3 regions of the Halomonas pelophila genome follow, and region 2 is predicted to be linked to each of the others. Evidence: predicted binding sites of a transcription regulator. Region 2 holds the regulator's gene; each other region holds the start of a gene.
The links. The regulator sigma-54, encoded in region 2, starts transcription at its own class of promoters, with help from an activator protein. The targets are predictions, from matches to a motif close to TGGCACNNNNNTTGCTNT.
Positions count from the first base shown of each region.

Region 1: ABE957_RS17625 (urease accessory protein UreD) is a predicted target of sigma-54. The motif match lies at 3,381-3,398, and genes of this name have one in related genera.
Region 3: glnL (nitrogen regulation protein NR(II)) is a predicted target of sigma-54. The motif match lies at 1,210-1,227, and genes of this name have one in related genera.

Region 1 is NZ_JBEGCI010000023.1:19,533-27,422, reverse strand. It holds gene ureC (urease subunit alpha) at 1-1,571, opposite strand, end outside; gene ABE957_RS17635 (urease subunit beta) at 1,568-1,936, opposite strand; gene ABE957_RS17630 (urease subunit gamma) at 2,095-2,397, opposite strand; gene ABE957_RS17625 (urease accessory protein UreD) at 2,423-3,340, opposite strand; gene urtE (urea ABC transporter ATP-binding subunit UrtE) at 3,669-4,367, opposite strand; gene urtD (urea ABC transporter ATP-binding protein UrtD) at 4,367-5,212, opposite strand; gene urtC (urea ABC transporter permease subunit UrtC) at 5,209-6,363, opposite strand; gene urtB (urea ABC transporter permease subunit UrtB) at 6,367-7,890, opposite strand, start outside.
Region 2 is NZ_JBEGCI010000002.1:181,449-189,338, reverse strand. It holds gene mlaE (lipid asymmetry maintenance ABC transporter permease subunit MlaE) at 1-476, opposite strand, end outside; gene ABE957_RS02655 (ABC transporter ATP-binding protein) at 473-1,285, opposite strand; gene ABE957_RS02650 (calcium/sodium antiporter) at 1,443-2,393, shown strand; gene ABE957_RS02645 (KpsF/GutQ family sugar-phosphate isomerase) at 2,434-3,429, shown strand; gene ABE957_RS02640 (KdsC family phosphatase) at 3,477-4,049, shown strand; gene lptC (LPS export ABC transporter periplasmic protein LptC) at 4,053-4,637, shown strand; gene lptA (lipopolysaccharide transport periplasmic protein LptA) at 4,637-5,164, shown strand; gene lptB (LPS export ABC transporter ATP-binding protein) at 5,164-5,889, shown strand; gene ABE957_RS02620 (RNA polymerase factor sigma-54) at 6,044-7,462, shown strand; gene hpf (ribosome hibernation-promoting factor, HPF/YfiA family) at 7,633-7,890, shown strand, end outside.
Region 3 is NZ_JBEGCI010000017.1:8,115-16,004, reverse strand. It holds gene glnG (nitrogen regulation protein NR(I)) at 1-104, opposite strand, end outside; gene glnL (nitrogen regulation protein NR(II)) at 97-1,143, opposite strand; gene ABE957_RS15930 (DUF4124 domain-containing protein) at 1,764-2,342, opposite strand; gene ABE957_RS15925 (ZIP family metal transporter) at 2,494-3,207, shown strand; gene glnA (glutamate--ammonia ligase) at 3,333-4,739, opposite strand; gene ABE957_RS15915 (glycosyltransferase family A protein) at 5,326-5,865, shown strand; gene typA (translational GTPase TypA) at 6,005-7,831, shown strand.

The sequences.
Region 1 (7,890 bases), on a different contig from region 2:
TCGGCCTTGCGCACGCCCCGCACCTCCCGGCAGGCACTGAGCGGGCTGCGCAAGCCAAGTCGGTCGCCGATACCGGCCGCGAGCGCCGCCTGACTGACGAAGGTCAGGCGGGTCTGGCTCGTCGCCCGGCCGAAGGCGCCGAACATCGGGCGGTAGTGCACCGGCTGGGGGGTGGGGATCGAGGCGTTGGGGTCGCCCATGGGGGCCATGGCGATCATGCCACCCTTGAGGATCAGCGCCGGCTTGGTGCCGAAGAAGGCCGGCTTCCAGAGCACCAAGTCGGCCAGCTTGCCCACCTCGATGGAGCCCACGTCATGCGCGATGCCGTGGGTGATGGCAGGATTGATGGTGTACTTGGCGATGTAGCGCCGAGCGCGGACATTGTCGGCCCCGCGCGCCTCGTCCTCCGGCAGCAGGCCGCGCTGCTGCTTCATCTTGTGGGCGGTCTGCCAGGTCCGGCATATCACCTCGCCGACTCGCCCCATGGCCTGGGAGTCCGAGGCGATCATCGAGATCACCCCCAGGTCCTGGAGGATGTCCTCGGCGGCGATGGTCTCGCGGCGGATGCGCGAGTCGGCGAAGGCCACGTCCTCGGGGATATTGGGGTCCAGGTGGTGACACACCATCAACATGTCGAGGTGCTCGTCGATGGTGTTAACGGTATAAGGTCGGGTCGGGTTGGTCGACGACGGCAGCACGTAGGGCTTCGAGCAGGCGGTGAGGATATCCGGCGCATGGCCGCCCCCGGCCCCCTCGGTGTGATAGGTGTGGATGCCCCGTTCCTTGAAGGCGGCCAGGGTGTCCTCGACGAAGCCCGACTCGTTGAGCGTGTCGGTATGGATCGCCACCTGGACGTCATGACGCTCGGCCACACTCAGGCAGTTGTCGATGGATGCCGGGGTGGTCCCCCAGTCCTCGTGGAGCTTGAGGCCCATGGCGCCGGCCTCTAGCTGGGCCTCCAGGGCCTCGGGCAGGCTGGCGTTGCCCTTGCCGAGCAGGCCGATGTTCATGGGCAGGTCGTCCACCGCCTGGAGCATCTTGCCGAGGTGCCAGGCCCCCGGCGTGCAGGTGGTGGCGTTGGAGCCGGTGGCCGGCCCCGTGCCGCCGCCGAGCATGGTGGTGATGCCGCTCGCTAGCGCCTCCTCCACCAGCTGCGGGCAGATGAAGTGGATATGGGCATCGAGGCCGCCGGCGGTGAGGATCTTGCCCTCCCCCGCGATCACCTCGGTCCCCGGGCCGATGACGATCGTGACGTCCGGCTGGGTATCGGGGTTGCCGGCCTTGCCGATGGCTTTGATGCGACCGGCCTTCAGGCCCACGTCGGCCTTGACGATGCCCCACCAGTCGAGGATCAGCGCATTGGTGATCACGGTGTCCATGACCGAATCGTCGTGACGCTGGCTCTGCCCCATGCCGTCGCGAATCACCTTGCCGCCGCCGAACTTCACCTCGTCACCGTAGTGGGCGGCATCCCGTTCCACCTCGATCCACAGGTCGGTGTCACCCAGGCGCACCCGGTCCCCTAACGTGGGACCGTACATGTCGGCATAGGCCTGACGGCTGATCTTCATGACGATTCTCCCTGGTCCGAGTCACCGGGGTGCGGGGATCGCGCGGCGTCGGGCGCGGCAGACAGCTCGCCCATGACGTCGCCATGGAAGCCGAAGATGCGGCGCGCCCCGACGTAGGGAATCAGCGTCACCTCACGCACCTGGCCCGGCTCGAAGCGGATCGCCGTGCCGGCGGCCACGTCCAGGCGGTAGCCCCGCGCGGCGTCGCGATCGAAGGTCAGGGCCGGATTGGTCTCGGCGAAGTGATAGTGGGAACCGACCTGGATCGGCCGGTCACCGGTATTGGCCACCTCGACGGTGATCCGATCGCGGCCCGCACAGAGCTCGATCTCGCCGTCCTGTAACTGGTACTCACCGGGAATCATCAGCATCCCCCTCCTGTAATATTGAAAACTGCGCGAGCGATGGTCAGGCAAGGCGGCAAGCAGCAAAAAACGGATCGGACTCGCGCTCGAGTTTACGTCTCGTAAATGAGCATTTTTTGCTGCGATGCCAAAACGGCATGACCGAGCGCAGCCAGTTTTCAGACGATGGGCGTATGCACAGTGACCAGCTTGGTCCCGTCCGGGAAGGTGGCCTCGACCTGTACCTCGTCGACCATCTCGGCCACCCCCTCCATGACGTCCTCCCGGGTCAGGATCTCGCGCCCGTAGCTCATGAGGTCGGCGACGCTGCGCCCGTCGCGGGCGCCCTCCAGGATCTCGAAGCTGATCAGCGCCACCGCCTCGGGATAGTTGAGCTTGAGGCCACGATCGCGCCGCCGCTCGGCCAGCTGGGCGGCCGAGAAGAGCAGCAGCTTGTCCTTGTCTCTGGGGGTCAGTTCCATGGGGCATCTCCATCAAGAAAGGCAGTCAGGTCAGCCAGATCCTGGGGGTATGGGCGGGCTGGCCGAGCAGTCGGGGCCGCAGCATCTCCCAGGCCTGGCGACATAGGCGCCAGGCCTCGTTGCGCTCATTGCCGAGGTAGCGCAGCAGCAGCACCCCGTGGCGCACTGTCACCGCCCATCGCGGATTCGTCGGCAGGCCATCGCGCAGCGCCTGTATGGCGTCCGGTTCGTCATCGAGTCCCACCGCCCAGAGCGTGGCCTGCACGGTGGCTCCGCCCTGCCCCCAGCGGCCGGTAAAGCGCGGATGGCGGGGATCCAGCGATTGACGCTCGAGCCACAGGGGCCGACCGTTGCGGGTCAGATGGAAGCGCTGCTCGATGCGGCCGCTCAAGAAGGGCAGTGCACTCGCCGGACGGCCCAGGGCCATCACCTCCCAGCCGAGGCAACGTGACGTCTCCGACAGGGCGATGGTGGTGCGCTGCTCTCCCTTCGAGCCGTCGAAGGCCAGGGTCTCCTGGGGCAGCCACTCGAGCACCCCCTCCTCGGCGACCTCGAGGTGCGTGGCCTGCTGCCAGGCGACGCCATGGCTGTCGGCCCGATAGAGCTTGTTGGCGGCCGGGGTGGTCAGCAGCGCATGAGCGCCCGCGCCGACCCGGGCGCTGATGGTCAGGGCGTCACCGCTGACCAGTCCGCCGGGCGGATGCAACAGATAGACATGGCAGGGGCCCTGTCGGCCCTCGGGGTGAAACGACCGCTGCACCCGCAGCGGCCCGTGGTGACGGGCGCGGGTCATGCGGGTCACGCCGTCGCGGGGCTCGAAGGCCAGGTCCAGCGAGGCCGCCCAGTGGCGGTCGGCATCGAAGCGGTGGCCCGAGACCGGCCCCGAGGCCGGCCCCGAGGCCGGGGATGGCGGTCCTGGCGTGAGTGTCGAGAAGGCCGTCATGGCAGTCCGCCCTGTCAGGAAAGTGGCAACTGCACTGACCTCAGCAAGGGCCGTACCAGAACGCAGAGGCCCATAGTTAACCCAGCCTTTTCAATCATTTACATTAGAGGATGAGGAAGGATGTGAGCGCGGGTGCGCACCGACCAGGTGCACTGGAGTGCGTCCGGCGCACCAAGGTCGGGAAGAGAGGTGGGCAGCCGTCCCTTTATGGTGCATGCCTGCCCCTGAGCGGCGCCCGGGCGATGCCGAGTGTGTGCGCCAGAGACGAGCGCCCAGCCCGGACGGGTGCCGGGCTGGGCGCAAGCCATGACCTGGTGGGTTTACACCGCTAGACCGTCAGATGCTCGCGAATCAGGGCCTCGGAGAGTTCACCGATCTCGCCGCGGGCCACGGGGCGGCCCCGATCCATGATCACGAAGCGGTCGGCATACTTGCGGGCGAAGGGCAGCTTCTGCTCCACCAGCAGCACGCTGAGGCCATCCTCGCGGATCAGCCGGCGGATCACCTCGCCGATCTGGGCCACGATGTTTGGCTGGATGCCCTCCCCCGGCTCGTCGAGGATCAGCAATCGCGGCTCGAGCACCAGGGCCCGGCCGATGGCCAGCTGCTGCTGCTGGCCGCCGGAGAGGTCGCCGCCCCGGCGATGCTTCATCTCCTCGAGCACCGGGAAGAGTTCATAGACCCGCGACGGAATCCGCTTCAGGCCATCGCTTCGCGCAGCCAGGCCGGTGCGCAGGTTCTCCTCCACGGTAAGCAGCGGGAAGATCTGGCGCCCCTGGGGCACATAGCCGATGCCCAGTCGCGAGCGATCCTCCACGCGTTTGCGAGTCAGCTCGACGTCATCGGCGTAGCGGATGCTCCCGGAGGCCACCGCCACCTCGCCCATGATCGCCTTCATCAGGGTGGTCTTGCCCACCCCGTTGCGTCCCATCACGCAGGTGCACTGGCCGGTGAGCACCTCGAGGTCCAGGTCCCAGAGGGTATGGCTCTCGCCGTAGTACTGGTTAAGCGTCTCGATGGTCAGCATCAGGCGGCCTCCTCGTCGGGGTCCGCGCCCAGATAGACCTCGACGACCTTCGGGTCGTGGGAGACCCGGTCCATGCTGCCCTCGGCCAGCACGCTGCCCTGGTGCAGCACCGTCACGGTGCGGGCGATGGAGCGCACGAAGCCCATGTCGTGCTCGACCACCACCACGGACTGCTTGCCCTTGCCGGCGAGGCCCGTGAGCAGCTCGGCGGTGCGCTCCATCTCTTGCTCGGTCATGCCGGCCACCGGCTCATCGACCAGCAGCAGCCGGGGACGCTGCATCAGCAGCATGCCGATCTCCAGCCACTGCTTCTGGCCGTGGGAAAGGATGCCGGCCAGGCGGTGGCGGAGCTCGGTGAGCCCGATGGTCGCGAGCACCTCCTCGATGCGGTCGCGGATCTCGCCTGTCAGGCGCGCGGTGAGCGTGGGCAGGATGCGCTTGTCGGCCGCCATGGCGAGCTCGAGGTTCTCGAACACCGTCAGGGCCTCGAATACCGTGGGCTTCTGAAACTTGCGCCCGATGCCGAGGCTGGCGATCTCCGGTTCGCTCTTGGCCAGCAGGTTGTGGCGGCTGCCGAACCATACCGAGCCGGTGTCCGGTCGGGTCTTGCCGGTGATGATGTCCATCATGGTGGTCTTGCCGGCCCCGTTGGGGCCGATGATGCAGCGCAACTCGCCATCATCGATGGTCAGGTTGAGGTCGTTGATCGCCTTGAAGCCGTCGAAGCTGACGGTGACGCCGTCCAGGTAGAGGATCGGGCCATGACGGACATCCACCGGAGAGGCCGCCGGCACCAGGAAGTCGAAGACCCGGTCACGATCGGCCAGGGATTGCAGGAAACTCATGCGGAGGCCTCCCGGGGCGCAGAGGGTTCAGGCGATGGCGGTCGAGACGTTCGCCGGGGGCGAAGGCGATAGGCCAGCAGGCCGGCGATGCCCCTGGGCAGCAGCACCGTGACCAGCACGAACATCCCACCCAGGGCAAACAGCCAGGCATCCGGCATCACCCCGGTGAAGACCGTCTTGGCGTAGTTGACGAGTATCGCGCCGATGACCGCGCCGTAGAGGGTCGCGCGCCCTCCCAGCGCCACCCAGAGCACGATCTCGATGGAGAAGATCGGCGAGAACTCGCTGGGGTTGATGATGCCCACCTGGGGGACATAGAGCGCCCCGGCGACCCCGGCCAGCATGGCCGAGACCACGAAGACGAACAGCTGGAAACGCTCGACCCGATAGCCGAGAAAGCGCGTGCGCGCCTCGGCGTCCCGGGTGGCCACGCTGACCCGGCCGAGCTTGCTGGCGACGATGGCACGGCACAGCACATAGCCGATGGCCAGGGCCACGCCGGTGGCCAGGAACAGGCCGAGCCGTGTGGCGTCGCTGCGGAGGTCGAAGCCCAGCAGCTCCTTGAAGTCCGTCAGCCCGTTGTTGCCGCCGAAGCCCATCTCGTTGCGGAAGAAGGCCAGCATCAGGGCGAAGGTCAGGGCCTGGGTGATGATCGAGAGATAGACCCCGGTGACCCGCGACCGGAAGGCCAGGAAACCGAACACCAGCGCCAGCAGCCCCGGGGCCAGCAGCACCATCAGGAAGGCGAACCAGGCCATGTCGAAGCCCAGCCAGTACCAGGGCAGCGCGTCCCAGTCGAGAAATACCATGAAGTCCGGCAGCAGCGGATCCCCGTAGGTGCCGCGATCGCCGATCTGGCGCATCAGGTACATGCCCATGGCATAGCCACCCAGGGCGAAGAAGGCCCCGTGGCCCAGGCTCAGGATCCCGAGATACCCCCACACCAGGTCCACGGCCACGGCCAGCAGCGCGTAGCTCAGGTACTTGCCGAGCAGCGTCACGGTGTAGGTCGAGACATGCAGCGGATGCTCTGCCGGCAGGGCCAGGTTGAGCAGCGTCACCAACGCCAGGGCCGTGAGCAGGATGCCCAGGAAGCACTGGGTCGCGCGTTCACGAAACGGTCGTGTGAGCCACGAACTCGAGGCATGCATGAATCAGCCCTCCGCTGCCCGGCCCTTCTGCGGAAAGAGTCCGCGGGGGCGCTTCTGGATGAACAGGATGATGAAGACGAGCACCAGGATCTTGGCCAGCACGGCGCCGGCCCAGGGCTCGAGGACCTGGTTGATCACCCCCAGCGACAACCCGGCCACCAGGGTTCCCCAGAGGTTCCCCACCCCGCCGAACACCACCACCATGAAGGAGTCGATGATGTAGTTCTGGCCGAGGTTGGGGCCGACGTTGGTCAGCTGGGAGAGTGCCACGCCGGCCAGCCCCGCCACGCCCGATCCCAGGGCGAAGGTCATAATGTCCACCCGGGTCGCCCGGATGCCCATGGAACGTGCCATGGCCCGGTTCTGCGTCACCGCCCTCACCTCCAGTCCCAGCCGGGTACGCCGCATCACCAGCATCAAGCCGGCGAACACCAGCAGCGCGAAGCCCAGCACGTAGAGGCGGTTCAAGGTCAGCGACAGGCCCTCGTTGATCATCAGCGAGCCGCTCATCCACTCCGGGCTGACCACGGTGCGGTTGAGCGGCGAGATCACGGTGCGCACCAGTTGCTGGAGGATCAGGCTGACGCCGAAGGTGGCCAGCAGGGTCTCCAGGGGGCGGCCCTTGAGGAACTGGATGACCCCGCGCTCGATGGCGATGCCGGCCAGCGCCGCCACCAGGAAGCCGGCGGGAATGGCGAGGATCAGCGCCAGGCCGGGCTGGCCGGGCAGCAGCTGCTGCATCGCCCAGGTGGTGTAGGCGCCGAGCATCATCAGCTCGCCGTGGGCCATGTTGATGACCCCCATCACGCCGAAGGTGATGGCCAGGCCAATGGCCGCCAGCACCAGCACCGAGCCCAGCGACAGGCCGAAGTAGAGGGTCTCCAGGCCCCGGTTGAGCCTGAGCTTCTGCTCGATGTCGGCAAGCGCCGAGCTTGCTGCCTCGGCAAGCGCGGGATCGTCGCTGCGCGCGGCGGCACTGAGGGCCGCACGGGCCTCGCCATTGAGGCTCCCCGCCAGGCTGGAGACCGCCTCCACATTGCCCTGCTCGAGCCGATGGATCGCCAGCCCCTGCGCCAGCAGGCGGCTGACCTCGGCATCCTCTTCGTCCTCGAGCAGGCCCTGCAGGGGCGCCACCATGGCCTCGTCGACCTGCCCCAGCAGGTCGCGGGCCGCCTCGCGACGGGCCCCGACGTCATCCACCCGCAGGTCGAGCACCGCCAGGACACTCTGCAGCTGGCCGCGCAGCGCATTGTTGATGCCGATGCGGTCGAGCTCACGGCGCGACATCTCGCCGAGGTCCTCGCCGGTCAGGGCATCGACCACCGGCCAGTTCCGGCCCCGGTTCTCGAGCACCACGACGAAACGCCCGCTCTCCTTGTGGCGCTGCAGCTTTCCGCCGAGCAGGGCTTCCAGCCAGCCACGGCTGCGCTCGTCGCCGCTGGCGACGATGGCCTCGATGACTCCATCCATCCGGGCGTAGGACGCCGCATCGAGGGACTCCAGCAGGGACTGGCCAGCGGGTGTCGT
Region 2 (7,890 bases):
CCGATGGTCAGCAGCGGCAGGGCCACGAAGCCGGCCCAGAGCCGCGGGGCGATAATGCGACGCAGCGGATCGACACCGATCATCTCCATGCTGGTCAGCTGCTCGGTGGCCTTCATCAGACCGATCTCGGCGGTCAGGGCCGAGCCGGCTCGCCCGGCGAAGAGCAAGGCCGCCACCACCGGGCCCAGCTCGCGCAACAGCGACAGCGCCACCATCTGCCCCAGCGCCTGCTCGGCGCCGAAGTCAACCAGGATGGTGTAGCCCTGCAGGGCCAGCACCATGCCGATGAACAGCCCCGAGACCAGCACGATGGCCAGCGACATCACGCCGACGAAGTGCATCTGGCGCACCCACAGGTACAGCCCCTCGCGGCTCGGCACGCCCACCGCGGACTGGCCAAGGAAGATGCCGGCCCGCCCCAGGGACTCCATTACCTCGCAGCCGCGTCGCCCCAGGAGGCGAATTCGCTCGATCATTGCGGCCCCCCGCTGCCCAGGATATCGGCGTGGAAGTCCATCGCCGGGTAGTGGAACGGCACCGGCCCGTCCGGCTCGCCGTGCATGAACTGGCTGACGCGCGGGTCGCGGTCCGCATCGAGGCTCGCCGGAGTCCCGTGGGCCATCACCTGGCCGTCGGAGATCACGTAGACATAGTCGGCGATGCTCAGGGTCTCCTTGATGTCGTGAGAGACCACGACGGCCGTCAGACCCAGCGCCTCGTTGAGGCGCTTGATCAGCTGGACGAGCACGCCCATGGAGATGGGATCCTGCCCCGCGAAGGGCTCGTCGTAGAGGATCAGCTCCGGGTCGAGCGCAATCGCGCGGGCCAGCGCCACGCGCCGCGCCATGCCGCCGGATAGCTCCGACGGCATCAGCCCGCGGGCGCCCCGCAGCCCTACCGCCTGCAGCTTCATCAGCACCAGATCGCGGATCATCGCCTCGGGCAGATCGGTGTGCACTCGCAGCGGAAAGGCCACGTTCTCGTAGACATCCAGGTCAGAGAACAGTGCCCCGCTCTGAAAGAGCATGCCCATCCGCTTGCGCAGGCCGAACAGGTCCCGGCGTGAGAGCGCATGGACGTCCTGGCCATCGATGCACACACGACCGGCATCGGGCGTGAGCTGGCCGCCGATCATCTTGAGCAGGGTGGTCTTGCCGGTGCCACTGGGGCCCATGATGGCGGTGATCCGCCCGCGCGGGATGGTCAGCTCGACGCCGCGGAAGATCTCCTTCTCACCGCGTGAGAAGTGCAGGCCCTCCACTTCGACGAAGGTGGAGTCCGTCATTGCATCAGCTTCCTTCGCAAAATCAGCGTCCTTCGCAAAATTGTCGAACATCGTATCCTAACCATCCCCTGGCGCGCCAGCGCCCCGAGGGAACCCTTGCACCGCCGGGGCCCGCCATGTTCAATGTGCGCCCTTCATTCCCCGCTCGGATCTCGCCATGCTGGTTCCCCTGCTGATCGTGTCGCTCGGTTTCATCGGCCTGCTGTGGAGTGCCGACCGCTTCGTCGGGGCCGCCGCCGCCACCGCCTGGCGGGCCGGCATGAGCACCCTGCTGGTGGGCATGACCATCGTCTCGCTGGGCACCTCGGCCCCGGAGATCGTGGTCTCGGTGATGGCCTCCCTGGATGGCGTGCCGGACCTGGCCGTCGGCAATGCGCTGGGTTCCAACATCGCTAATATCGCCCTGGTACTGGGCGTGACCGCCCTGGTGGTGCCAATCCCGGTGCGCTTCTCCATCGTGCGACGTGAACTGCCGCTGCTGCTCGGCGCCACCGGCCTGGCCGGCTACGCGCTGGCCAACGGCCATCTCGATCGCCTCGATGGGGCGCTGCTGCTGCTGGTGCTGGTGTTCAGCCTGTGGTGGCTGTTTCGGGCCGACACCCCGGACGATGAGACCGCGGGCGAGATTCCCGGCATGCCGCTGGGCCAGGCCCTGGCCTGGCTGATCGGCACCCTGGTGATCATGGTGGCAAGCTCACGGGCGCTGGTGTGGGGCGCTAGCGAACTGGCTCGCGGGCTCGGCGTCAGCGAGCTGACGATCGGCCTGACCGTGGTGGCCATTGGCACCAGCCTGCCAGAACTCGCCGCCTGCGTCGCCAGCGCGCTGAAGCGCCACCACGACCTGGCCATCGGCAACGTCATCGGCTCCAACCTCTTCAACATGCTGACCGTGCTGCCCGTTCCCGCCCTGCTGGCGCCGGGCGCCACCGACCCCGCCGCGGCCGCCCGCGACTATCCGGTGATGCTGCTGCTGACCCTGGCGCTGGGAGCGCTGCTCTTGTGGAACCGCCGTGGCCAGCTGGGCCGGCTACCCGGGGCCCTGCTGCTGCTCTGTTACCTCGCCTATCTGACCTGGCTGGGAAGCGCGGGCTTCTCCCCTGCGGCCTGACCCCTTGAGTGAAACCTCACAACGGGCAACAATCACTGCCATGACCAACGACACGCCCTCCGCGGCCGGCACCTCCCTCCTGCGCGACAGTGCCCGCCGCACCCTGGAACTGGAACAGCAGGCCGTGGCGGCCCTGTCCGAGCGCCTCGACGACGCCTTCGACCATGCCTGCCGGCTGATACTGGCCTGCCGCGGCCGCGTGGTGGTCACCGGCATGGGCAAGTCGGGACATATCGCCGGCAAGATCGCCGCGACGCTGGCGAGCACCGGCACGCCGGCCTTCTTCGTGCATCCCGGCGAGGCCAGCCACGGCGACCTGGGCATGATCACCCGCGGCGACGTGGTGCTGGCGCTCTCCAACTCCGGCGAGACCGCCGAGGTCACCGCCCTGCTGCCCCTGCTCAAGCGCATGGGCACGCCGCTGATCAGCATGACCGGTCGCCCCGACTCGACACTGGGCCGCCACGCCGACGCCCATCTGGACGCCGGGGTCGAACGCGAGGCCTGCCCGCTGGACCTGGCGCCGACCTCGTCCACCACCGCCGCCCTGGCGCTGGGCGATGCCCTAGCCGTGGCGCTGCTCGAGTCGCGCGGCTTCACCGCCGAGGACTTCGCCCTCTCCCACCCCGGCGGCAGCCTCGGCAAGCGCCTGCTGCTGCGGGTCGCCGACCTGATGCATCAGGGCCATAGGCTGCCCGCGGTGCCGCTGGGCAGCCCGCTGCGCGATGCGCTGCTGGAGATCACTCGCCAGGGCCTGGGCTTCACCTGCGTGGTGGGCGAGGATGGCCGACTGGCCGGGGTCTACACCGACGGCGACCTGCGCCGCACCCTCGACCAGCACAGCGACCTCTCGACCCTGAGCGTCGACGACGTCATGACCCGTCCCGGCAAGCGCATCGCCCCCGACACCCTGGCCGCCGAAGCGGTGCGCCTGATGGAGGACGGGCGCATCTCGGCGCTGGCCGTGGTCGACGCCGACGGCCGCCCGATCGGCGCCCTGCACATGCACGACCTGCTCGCCAGCGGCGTCATCTGACGTCTCTCGACCAACTCGCTACCGCCCGACCCTCGACCGGAGACACCATGAGCCTCGTCCCTACCCAGCCACACCGCCCCCTCAACGACGGCCAGCTGGTCGACCGCCTGCGCCATGTCCGCCTGTTGGCGATGGACGTCGACGGCGTGCTCACCGACGGGCGCCTCTACTTCCAGGCCGATGGCGTCGAGATCAAGGCCTTCCACACCCTCGACGGCCACGGCATCAAGCTTCTCCAGCGCGCCGGGATCGTGGTGGCCCTGATCACCGGACGCGACTCGCCGATGGTCAGCCGGCGCGCCGCCGCACTGGGCATCCAGCACGTCTTCCAGGGCGCCGAGAAGAAGCTGACCGTGCTGCGCGAGCTGTGCGCCCGCCTGGAGCTGGAGCTCGAGCAGGTCGCCTACTGCGGTGACGACATGCCCGACGTGGCCGCCATCCGCCGGGCCGGGGTCGGCATCAGCGTGCCCGGCGCGCCGGCCTACATCCGCGATCAGGCCGACTGGGTCACCGAGGCCGTGGGCGGCCACGGCGCGGTGCGCGAGATCTGCGACACCCTGCTGCAGGCCCAGGGGCACTGGGACGCCGTGCTCGACACCTACCTCCACGGCGCGAGCTGAGCCATGGGCCTGCCGCGTCCCGGCTTTCGTACCGGGCTTCTTCTGCTGCTGCTCGCCCTGGGTGGCGGACTGGCGCTGCTCGACCTGCAGGACGCGCCGCCCCCCGGCCCGGTGCCGGGCGACGCCTCTGGCGAGCCCGACTACTACCTGGAGGACGCCCGGCTGACGCGCTTCGATGCCAGGGGCGAGCCCCATCAGCGCCTCGACACGCCGCGCCTGACCCATACCCCCCACGACGACGTCACCCGCCTCGAGCAGCCCGATGGGCGGCTTTACGACGCCTCGGGCCGGGTATGGCTGGCCAGCGGCGAGCACGGCACCCTGGGCGCGGGGGGGAACCCGCTGACCCTGACCGGCGACGCGCGCCTGCTGGCCCCGGCCGAGCGCTGGCAGCTGGATACCGAGATCCTGCACTTCGACGCCGACAGCGGCCATGCCTGGAGCGAGACCCCGGCGCTGCTGCGCCAGCCGCCCCAGCGGATGCGCGGCGAGCGCTTCGACGCCTGGATCCATGACAACCGCGCGCGACTGACCGACAATGTGCGCGGCCACCATCCGCCCGACACCCGCGAGGTCCCCGAGTCATGATGCGAGCTTCCTTCGCCCCCCTGCTGACCCTCGGCGTCATCGGCCTGCTGCTCGGCAGCGCTCCGACCCTGGCCCTGGAGGGCGATGCCAGCGCCCCGATCCAGGTGGAGGCTGATCGCCTCGACCTCGACGACCGCGCCGGCACCGCCGTCTATACCGGCGACGTGGAGATTCAGCAGGGCAGCATGCAGCTGACCGGCGCGCGGGTGGAGATCCGCCGCAACGACCAGGGCCAGCTGACGCTCGCCACCGCCACCGGCGAGCGCGCCTACATCGAGCAGCAGCCCGCCCCGGACGAGCCCCTGGTGCGCGGCTGGGGGCGCACCGTCATCTACCATGTCGCCGAGCGTCGCATCGAGCTGATCGACCGCGCCGAGCTCCATCAGGGCGGCGACACCTTCGACGGCGGCTACCTCGAATACTTCCTCGACCGGCGCGTCGTCCAGGCGCGCTCCGAGGCGCAGGGCGTCGAGGAGCGCCAGCGCGTGCGCATGACCCTCGAACCGGAACAGCAGGACGGCACGTGATGAAGACCCTCAAGGCCGAACATCTGGCCAAGAGCTACAAGCGGCGCCGGGTGGTGCAGGACATCAGCCTCGCCATCGAGCAGGGCCGGATCGTCGGCCTGCTCGGCCCCAACGGGGCCGGCAAGACCACCTCCTTCTACATGATCGTCGGCCTGGTGCGCGCCGATGCCGGCGCCGTGCATATCGACGAGCAAGACCTGTCGACGGCGGCCATGCACGAGCGGGCCCGGGCCGGCATCGGCTACCTGCCCCAGGAGGCCTCGATCTTTCGCAAGCTGTCGGTCGCCGACAACATCATGGCGATCCTCGAGACCCGCCGCGACCTCGACCGCCGGGGCCGCGAGCGCCGGCTCGAGGAGCTGCTCGAGGACTTCCACGTGACCCACATCCGCGACAACCTGGGCATGAGCCTCTCCGGGGGCGAACGGCGGCGGGTCGAGATCGCCCGGGCACTGGCCACCGAGCCCGCCTTCATCCTGCTCGACGAGCCCTTCGCCGGGGTCGACCCGATCTCGGTGGGCGAGATCAAGGGCATCATCCGTCAGCTCAAGGCCCGCGACATCGGCGTGCTGATCACCGACCACAACGTGCGCGAGACCCTCGACATCTGCGACACCGCCTACATCGTCGGCGACGGACGGATCATCGCCGAGGGGGATGCCGAGGCGATCCTGGCCAACCAGCGCGTCCGTGACGTCTACCTGGGCCAGGACTTCCGCCTCTGACCGCCGCCTCGATCGCAATCGACTGATATAAATGTCGTTATTCGCCGACGGCATGCCGCTTGCGCATGGCACGATTGTTGCAATTTCTTCGGTTGCACCCCCCGCGCCCAGCGGCTAGGGTGGGATTTTTCGGCACGTCGAGGGAACTCCTCTCATGGCCATGAAGGCTTCCCTGCAGCTTCGCGTCGGCACCCAGCTGACCATGACCCCCCAGCTGCAGCAGGCCATCGCCCTGCTGCAGCTCTCGACCCTGGACCTGCGCCAGGAGATCCAGCAGGCGCTGGAATCCAACCCCCTGCTGGACGTCGAGGAGGAGTTCGGCGAACAGGCGGTGAGCGAGACGCCCGACGACGACTGGGCCAGCGAGATCCCCGCCGAACTCACCACCGACAGCGACTGGTCCGACACCTACCAGGATCTGGGCGGCGCGCCCGCCGGCGGCGAGGCGCCCGACTTCGAACGCCAGGCCGCGGGCCAGAGCCTTCAGGGCCACCTGGCCTGGCAACTGGCGATGACCGACCTGGACGAGCGCCAGCTGCGCATCGCCGAGAGCCTGATCGACGCCGTCAACGGCGACGGCTACCTCACCCAGCCCCTGGAGGAGATCCGTGACGGCCTCAAGGCCCAGGGCCTCGCCGGGCTCAGGAGCCGGGAGGTCGAGCAGGTACTGCTGCGCCTCCAGCAGTTCGAGCCCACCGGGGTCTTCGCCCGGGACCTGCGCGAATGCCTGCTGCTGCAGCTCGCCACGCTGCCCGACGACACCCCGCTGCTGCCACAGGCTCGCCGCCTGGTGCGCCAGTTCCTCGAGGCGCTGGCCGGCGATGACCGCCGACTGCTCAAGCGCCGCCTCGGCCTCGATGACGACACCCTCGACACGGCCATCGGCCTGGTGCGCTCGCTGGACCCACGCCCCGGCAGCGCCTTCGGCGAGGGCGACAGCGACTACGTGATTCCCGACCTCGTCGCCCGCCACACCCGCGAGGGCTGGCAGGTGGAGCTCAATCCCGAGGCCATGCCACGCCTGCGCATCCAGCCGGACTACGCCGCGCTGATTCGTCGCGCTGACAAGAGCGCGGACAACCAGTTCCTCAAGGATCACCTGCAGGAGGCGCGCTGGCTGATGAAGAGCCTCTCCAGCCGCAACGACACCCTGCTGCGGGTGGGTCGCGAGATCATGGTGCGCCAGCTCGACTTCCTGGAGCGCGGAGAGGAGGCCATGAAGCCGCTGATCCTGGCCGATATCGCCCAGGTCGTGGAGATGCACGAATCGACCATCTCGCGGGTGACCACCCAGAAGTTCATCCACACCCCGCGCGGCATGTTCGAGCTCAAGTACTTCTTCTCCAGCCAGGTGGGTGGCGGCAGCGGCGAGGGCGACGCCCACTCCAGCACCGCCATTCGCGCGCGGATCCGCAAGCTGATCCAGGACGAACCCCCGCGCAAGCCGCTCTCGGACAGCCGGCTGGTCGCCCTGCTCGACGAGGCCGGCATCGGTGTGGCGCGGCGCACGGTCGCGAAATATCGCGAGGGGATGGGCATCCCCTCCTCCAGCGAGCGCAAGCGCCTGCGTTGAACGCCGCGAATGGCCGTCTCGACACTCCCCAATGCCGGCGTCCGATGCGGGCGCAAGCACTTGAATTGACGCCGTTCGACGAGCGTCCTGCTGCCCCCGACCGAGGGGGTATGCAGGACGGCAAAAAGGGTTACAATCGACTCACACCCCGTAAGAGCAAGGAGCGTGTCATGCAAGTCAACATCACCGGCCATCATGTGGAACTGACCGACGCACTGCGTGACTATGTGCAGGAAAAACTGACCCGCGTCGAGCGTCATTACGACAACATCACCAACGTGCAGGTCACCCTCTCCGTGGAGAAGGAACGCCAGCAGGCCGCCTGCACCCTGCATGCCGCCGGTGCCGACCTCCATGCCGAGGCCATGGAGAATGACATGTACGCCGCCATCGATGCGCTGGCCGACAAGCTCGACCGTCAGCTGGTC
Region 3 (7,890 bases), on a different contig from region 2:
TCGTGCGCCTCGACCTGGAGGTCGGGCTGGGCCAGGGCACGCTCCAGCACCCAGCGAATGGCGCGGTCGTCGTCGACGACCACGACGCGGGCGACATCAGTCATGGCGCTTCTCCAGCGGAATCAGCAGTCGGAATTGGGTGTGGCCGGGGATCGAATCGCACTCGATCAGCCCCTGGTGCTGGTGCAGGATCGACTGGGCGATCGAGAGTCCCAGGCCGCTGCCCTCGGCGCGACCGGAGACCATGGGGTAGAAGAGCGTCTCGCGCAGCGATTCGGGGATCCCCGGGCCGTTGTCGATGATCGCCACCTCGCAGACCAGCCGATGGCGTTCGGCGCCCAGGGTGAACTGGCGCCGGGCGCGGGTGCGCAGCGTGAGCCGCGGCGAGACGGTGCCGGCCTCGGTCATCGCCTCCACGGCGTTGCGCGCCACGTTGAGCAGGGCCTGGATCATCTGCGCCTCGTCGCCGGAGAGCTCCGGCAGGCTGGGGTCGTAGTCGCGCTCGATCCACACGGCCGGGTGCTCGACGATCAGCAGCGCGCGGACCCGCTCAAGCACCTTGTGAATATTCAGCGGCTCGTGGCGGATCATGCGGTTGGGTCCCAGCATCGAATCGACGAGATCGCGCAGGCGATCAACCTCCTCGATGATGATGCGGGTGAATTCCTGCAGGCCGGGATCGTCGAGATCCCGCTCCAGCAGCTGGGCCGCCCCACGGATGCCGCCCAGGGGGTTCTTGACCTCGTGGGCCAACCCGCGGGCCAGCACCTTGATGGTCTCCTGGCGGGTCTGCAGCGCCTCCTCCCGGGAGATCCGCAGCAGCCGGTCGCGGGGCTCCACCTCGAGCAGCAGCTCGTCGGCGCCGAGCGGCGACACCGTGTAGTCGACGGTCAGGACCTCGCCGGTGGTCAGCGTCAGGCGCGCCTCGCGCTGGGTGAAGGGGTGGAATTCATCACGGGCCTTGGCCAGCAGTCCGCCGATATCCTCCTCCCCGTCTACCAGGGCGGGCAGGGGCTGGCCCTTGAGGCGGCTGAGGCTGATCGCCAGCAGCGCCTCCGCGGCCGGGTTCATCCAGCGCAGGCGCAGCTCGCCATCGAGCAGCAGCACCGCGGTGGTGAGATGTTCCATCAAGCGTCGATACATGAAGCCGTCCTGCCCGATCCGGTGAGCGCCTCCCGGAGAAGCGCCGTGAGCCTGCATGGGAGAGGACCTGCAAGAAGCGCGCCACCTCATGAGGCGGCTGGCGGCGCCTTTCAGGGGCAGGACCGTCCCACCTTGGCGCACCACTTTAGTGCATACGACCGTCGAACGCCCGTTTGCGTGCAGCCCATTACTTGCAACCAAGGGGCGCCGCCCGGTACCGCCCCCGACCTGGACCACCGGAGCGCGACCGGTCAGGGGGCATCGCGAGGCGCCGGGCGGTGCACACGCCGATCGATCGAGAAGTGCTCGCGCGTCGAGGGATCGCGCCGGTGATGCGGGGGAGGCGGATAGTGGGGCAAGGGATGCCGGGGCGGCGGGTAATGGGGCTTGGGGGGATGGGTCGGCGGATGATGAGTCGGCGGATGATGGGGCGGGCGAGAGGAGGGCTCCCCCCTTCGCCCGTCACGCAGCCGGTCGAGGTGCTCGAAGGCGCGCCCCTCCTTCACCCGGTCGGCATGATCGAAGGCATCGAAGCGGCCGTCGTCGCGGGGCGGGGGCTCGCGACAGGGCCGGTAGGTGCCGTCCGGACACAGCGGCCGATGTATCCGGCGAGGGGCGAGCTAACCGCTCGGGTTATTGGGGTTGCTGGGCAGGTTGACGCTGGCCCGCTGCACATAGAGGGTCACCGGCGAGCTGCGATGACGCACCGCCCCGCCGCCATCCAGCAGCTCGGCCTGCAGCACGTGCTCGCCGCGCTCCAGGTTGTTGAGCAGGAAGGTATCGGTGTGCATGGCCGACTGGCTGACCCGCCCGTCCACCAGCAGGCGCACCCGATGGTCCTCGCGCAGTTCCGGCTGGATGCCCAGGGTCACCTGGACGTTGCCGGCCGCCCCGGTGGGCAGGGTCTCCTCCTGGCCGGGCGAGAGGATGCCGAAGCGATCGTAGGGCATGAACGGCTGCCCCGGCGCTGCCGTGTCGGGCTCGCCCTGTCCGCCCTGGACCACGGGTGCCATGCTCGCCGTCTCGCCGGGGCTGGGCACCACGGTGAGCGGATCGAGCGTCACCTCCTGGCCGCCGCCCTCGGGATTGTCGGTGAACACCACGTTGCCCTGGGCGTCGGTGGTGCGGTAGATGGTCTGGGCGTGAGCCGCCAGGCTCAACGACAGCCCCAGCGCCACCACTGCCAGTGCCTTGTTCATGCGCCGATTCCTGCGTTGCCAATGGGTTTCCCTTTATGATGCAAGACTAGCGCAGAAGCGACCCCACGAGGAACGCGGATGACGCCTCCGGAGTGAGATCGACGCCAACGCCGGAAAGACGACCGGTCCCGATGGACAGAGGAGACGACGCATGGACGCCTGGCAGACGGTGATCGTCCTCACGCTGATGGCCGGCATGGCGATGCCGATGGGCGCCTGGCTGGCGCGAGTGGAGTGCATTCCGATCGACTGGCTCGAGAACGAGCTGCGCCACGGCATCATCGCCTTCGGCGGCGGCGCCCTGCTCTCCGCGGTGGCGCTGGTGCTGGTGCCGGACAGCCTGCCGGCCCTCGGCATCGCCACCGCCACGGGCTGCTTCGTGGCCGGCGGGCTGGCGTTCATGGCCCTGGACATCGCCCTGAACCGCAGCGGCACCTCGGCCAGCCAGCTCGCGGCCATGCTCGCGGACTTCGTGCCCGAGGCCCTGGCCCTGGGGGCGGCCTTCGCCCATGGCAGCAGCGGCAGCCTGCTGCTCGCCGGCCTGATGGCGCTGCAGAACCTGCCCGAGGGCTTCAACGCCTACCACGAACTGCGCAGCACCACCCCCTACTCGAGCCGCCGGCTGATCGGGCTCTTCTTCGCCATGGCCTGGCTGGGACCGCTGGCGGGGCTCGGCGGCTTCCTGTGGCTGGCGCCGTACCCCACGGCAGTGGCGATGATCATGCTGTTCGCCGCCGGCGGCATCCTCTATTCGGTGTTCCAGGACCTCGCGCCCCAGGCCAGGCTCGAGCGCCACTGGGGACCGCCCCTGGGCGCGGTGCTGGGCTTCGCGCTGGGCCTCATCGGCCATATGCTGCTGGTCTAGCGGCCGCCGCCAGGCCCCTTCATGAGGCCCTGTCACATCGCCCTCGCCATCCGCCACGCACAAAAAGAGGCACGCCCGGGGGCGTGCCTCTTGCGATGCTGAACGCGGCGCCAGGCGCCGCGGGATCAGCAGCTGTAGTACATGTCGAACTCGATCGGATGCGTGGTCATGCGGATGCGCTCCACGTCCTCGCTGAGCAGCTCGATGTAGGCATCGATCATGTCGTCGGTGAAGACGCCACCCTCGGTGAGGAAGCTGCGGTCGGCGTCCAGCGCCTCGAGGGCCTGGTCCAGGCTCTCGGCCACGGTCGGGATCGACTTGCCTTCTTCCGGCGGCAGGTCATAGAGGTTCTTGTCCATGGCATCGCCGGGGTGGATCTTGTTGCGGATGCCGTCGATGCCGGCCATCAGCATCGCCGCGAAGCACAGGTAGGGGTTGGCGGTCGGGTCCGGGAAACGGGTCTCGACGCGCTTGCCCTTGGGGCTGGCGGTGTAGGGGATGCGGATGGAGGCGGAGCGGTTGCGGGCGCTGTAGGCCAGCATCACCGGCGCCTCGAAGCCCGGCACCAGACGCTTGTAGGAGTTGGTGGAGGCGTTGGCGAAGGCGTTCAGGGCGCGCGCGTGCTTGATGATGCCGCCGATGTAGTAGAGCGCCATCTCGGAGAGACCCGCGTACTCGTCGCCGGCGAACTGGTTGGTGCCGTCCTTCCAGAACGACTGGTGCACGTGCATGCCGCTGCCGTTGTCGCCGACCAGCGGCTTGGGCATGAAGGTCGCGGTCTTGCCATAAGCGTGAGCCACGTTGTGGATCACGTACTTCATCTCCTGGACCTCGTCGGCCTTCTTGACCAGGGTGTTGAACTTCACGCCGATCTCGTTCTGGCCGGCGTTGGCCACCTCGTGGTGGTGCACCTCGACCGACTGGCCGATGGCCTCCAGGGTGTTACACATCGCGCCGCGGATGTCGTGGAAGCTGTCCACCGGCGGAACCGGGAAGTAGCCGCCCTTGACGCGCGGGCGGTGAGCCAGGTTGCCGCCCTCTACCGGACGATCCGTGGACCAGGCGCCCTCTTCGGAGGAGATCTTGTACATGGAGCCCTCGATATCGGACTTCCAGTGCACCTCGTCGAAGATGAAGAACTCGGGCTCCGGGCCGAAGAAGGCGGTGTCGCCCAGGCCAGAGGACTGCAGGAAGGCCTCGGCGCGCTTGGCGATAGAGCGCGGGTCGCGCTCGTAGCCCTGCATGGTGGCCGGCTCGATGATGTCGCAGCGCAGCACCAGGGTGGCGTCTTCGGTGAAGGGGTCGAGGAAGCCGGAGCCGTCCTCCGGACGCAGGATCATGTCGGACTCGTTGATGCCCTTCCAGCCGGAGATGGAGGAGCCATCGAACATCTGACCGTTCTCGAAGAACTCCTCATCGACGTCACGGGCCGGGATGGTCACGTGCTGTTCCTTGCCGCGCGTGTCAGTAAAGCGCAGGTCGATCCACTTCACGTCGTGTTCTTCAATCAGGGCGAGCGTCTTCTCGGACATAAGGTCCTCCACAGTGAGCTGGGCTGAAAAGCTTGAACGGTTGCAGGGCGATGGCGGGGCTGGTGCCCACGACGTTGTAGCATGCCGTCGGGCCGGTGCCCACGGCCACCCTGCCGCAACATGGCCTTGCCAAGGGGAATGCAGGCAACGTGCCAATCTTGCACCACCGAGCGGCATGACAATGACAAGCCATTGATGAAGAAAGGCTTTATTCGAACCACCTTCTCCAACCCATGCACCAGGATCGCCATTCCTCTCGACAGGGTGTCGGCTCGGCCGCATCTTCGCACCATAAAAGTGCATAAAGAACGCCTGCCGCACCAGATTGGATCGCACGCCGCCGGCCGAAATGTGATGGCCTGCCGAAAAGCGATGATCTCCCTCATGCCTGGAACAGTCGGAAGGTCATATCCGCAACACAGAAATATCAGTCCGGCATCCGTTGATACGTGTTAACACCAAAAACTACACTCGTTTACATGGCGGCGCCGACCGGGATGGCGCTGGCTCCGGAGAGGTGGCGCGGGTTCTGGAGTGTGGGCCATCTCCGTGTGACCCGCGCCCTACCATGGGAGCCGACCCGAGCATGATCGTCTGCAGCATCCTCCTCGATGCCCGCGCCTCGGGTGCCGGCCTGCCGCGCCGCCTGGCGGCGCTGAGGCCCCTGAGACAGCGCCGCGACCTGCGGCTCGAGGTGCTGTTGTCCGACGATACCGGCGATTCACGCCTGTTGCGCCTGGCCAGTCGCCACGATGTCCGCCGTGTCGCCACCGAGGGCACCCCGCTTGGCGACCGGCTCAACACGGCGGTGGCCCACAGCCAGGGGCAGGTGCTGCTGTTCCCGGCCTCGGGACGACCCATCTCTCCGGGCTGGCTGGTAGATACCCTGGCCGACATCGAGCACCACCGCCGGGACGCCGTGGTGCTGACCACCGCGCACCCCAGCCGACTGACGCTGCTCTGGCAGCGCCTGCGCCACCAGACCCTCACCGACACCCTCTGCGTCTCGCGCGCCTGGTTCGAGCGCATCGGCGGCTGCGACCCGTCGCTGGACTACGGGGCCCTGTCCGACCTGATCACCCGCCTGCATGCCTGCCAGGCGCGCGTCACCGCCGTCGAGGCCTGAATGGCTCGCTCACGCCCCCTTCGGCAGCTCCCAAGCCACTGATATCTGGTCGTGACGGAAGATTCACGGCGACAAAGCTGGTAGCCGTGATCCCCCTGCCCCTATAATACGTCCCCAATTTTGTCAGCAGGATCCCGTCGTGATCGAGAATCTTCGCAACATCGCCATCATCGCTCACGTCGACCACGGCAAGACCACCCTGGTCGACAAACTGCTCAGCCAGTCCGGCACTCTCGACCGCAAGGCCGAGGGGCAGGAGCGCATCATGGACTCCAATGACCAGGAGAAGGAGCGTGGCATCACGATCCTGGCCAAGAACACGGCGATCCGCTGGCAGGCCCCCGACGGCCAGGACTACCACATTAACATCGTCGACACCCCCGGACACGCCGACTTCGGCGGCGAAGTCGAGCGTGTGATGTCGATGGTCGACTCCGTGCTGCTGCTGGTCGACGCGGTCGACGGCCCCATGCCGCAGACCCGCTTCGTGACCCAGAAGGCCTTCGATCAGGGCCTCAAGCCGATCGTCGTGGTCAACAAGATCGATCGTCCCGGCGCGCGCCCCGACTACGTCATCGACCAGATTTTCGACCTGTTCGACAACCTCGGCGCCTCTGATGACCAGCTCGACTTCCCGATCATCTACTGCTCGGCCCTGAACGGCATCGCCGGGCCGGAGCCGGAGCAGCTGGCCGACGACATGACGCCGATGTTCCAGTCCATCGTCGACATCGTCGAGCCGCCAAAGGTCGAGCTCGACGGTCCCTTCCAGATGCAGATCTCGGCGCTGGACTACTCCAGCTACGTCGGCGTCATCGGCCTGGGCCGCATCAGGCGCGGCTCGGTCAAGCCGAACCAGCAGATCACCGTGATCAGCAAGGAAGGCAAGGAGCGCAAGGGCAAGATCGGCCAGGTCATGACGCACCTGGGCCTGGAGCGGGTGCAGACCGACGAGGCCACCGCCGGCGACATCATCTGCATCACCGGTATCGACAACCTGGCGATCTCCGACACCCTGTGCGACCCGGCCGCCGTCGAGGCGCTGCCGGCGCTGACCGTCGATGAGCCGACCGTCTCGATGACCTTCCAGGTCAACGACTCGCCCTTCGCCGGCAAGGAAGGCAAGTTCGTCACCAGCCGCAACATCAAGGATCGCCTCGACCAGGAGCTGATCCATAACGTGGCGCTGCGCGTCGAGCAGGGCGACAGCCCGGAGAAGTTCATCGTCTCCGGTCGCGGCGAGCTGCACCTCTCGGTGCTGATCGAGAGCATGCGCCGCGAGGGCTTCGAGCTGGCCGTGGGCCGTCCCGAGGTGATCATCCGCGAGATCGACGGGGAGAAGCAGGAGCCCTACGAGGAAGTGATCATCGACTGTGAGGAGCAGCACCAGGGCTCCGTCATGGAAGAGCTCGGCTACCGCAAGGGTGAGCTGGTCAACATGAACCCGGATGGCAAGGGCCGCGTGCGCCTGGACTTCATCATCCCCGCCCGCGGGCTGATCGGCTTCCGTGGCCAGTTCCTGACCCTGACCTCCGGCACCGGCATCCTCACCAGCCGCTTCGATCACTACGGCCCGCTCAAGCCCGACGCCTCCATCGAGCGGCGCAACGGCGTGCTGGTCTCCATGGTCCCCGGCAAGGCGCTGGCCTACGCGCTCTACGCCCTGCAGGACCGCGGCAAGCTGATCATCGACCATGCCACCGAGGTCTACGAGGGCATGCTGATCGGTATCAACAACCGCGCCAACGACATGGTGGTCAACCCCACCAAGGGCAAGAAGCTCGACAACATGCGCTCCACGGGCAACGACGAGAACATCGTGCTGACCCCGCCGATCAACTTCACCCTCGAGCAGGCCATCGAATTCCTCGATTCCGATGAGCTGGTGGAAGTCACCCCCAGCCACATCCGCCTGCGCAAGAAGCACCTGACCGAGAACGAGCGCAAGCGCGCCAGCAAGAAGTAAGTCGGCCCGCCTCCGCCCAGAGCCCGCCTATTCGGCGGGCTCTGTCGTTTGTGGCCGCC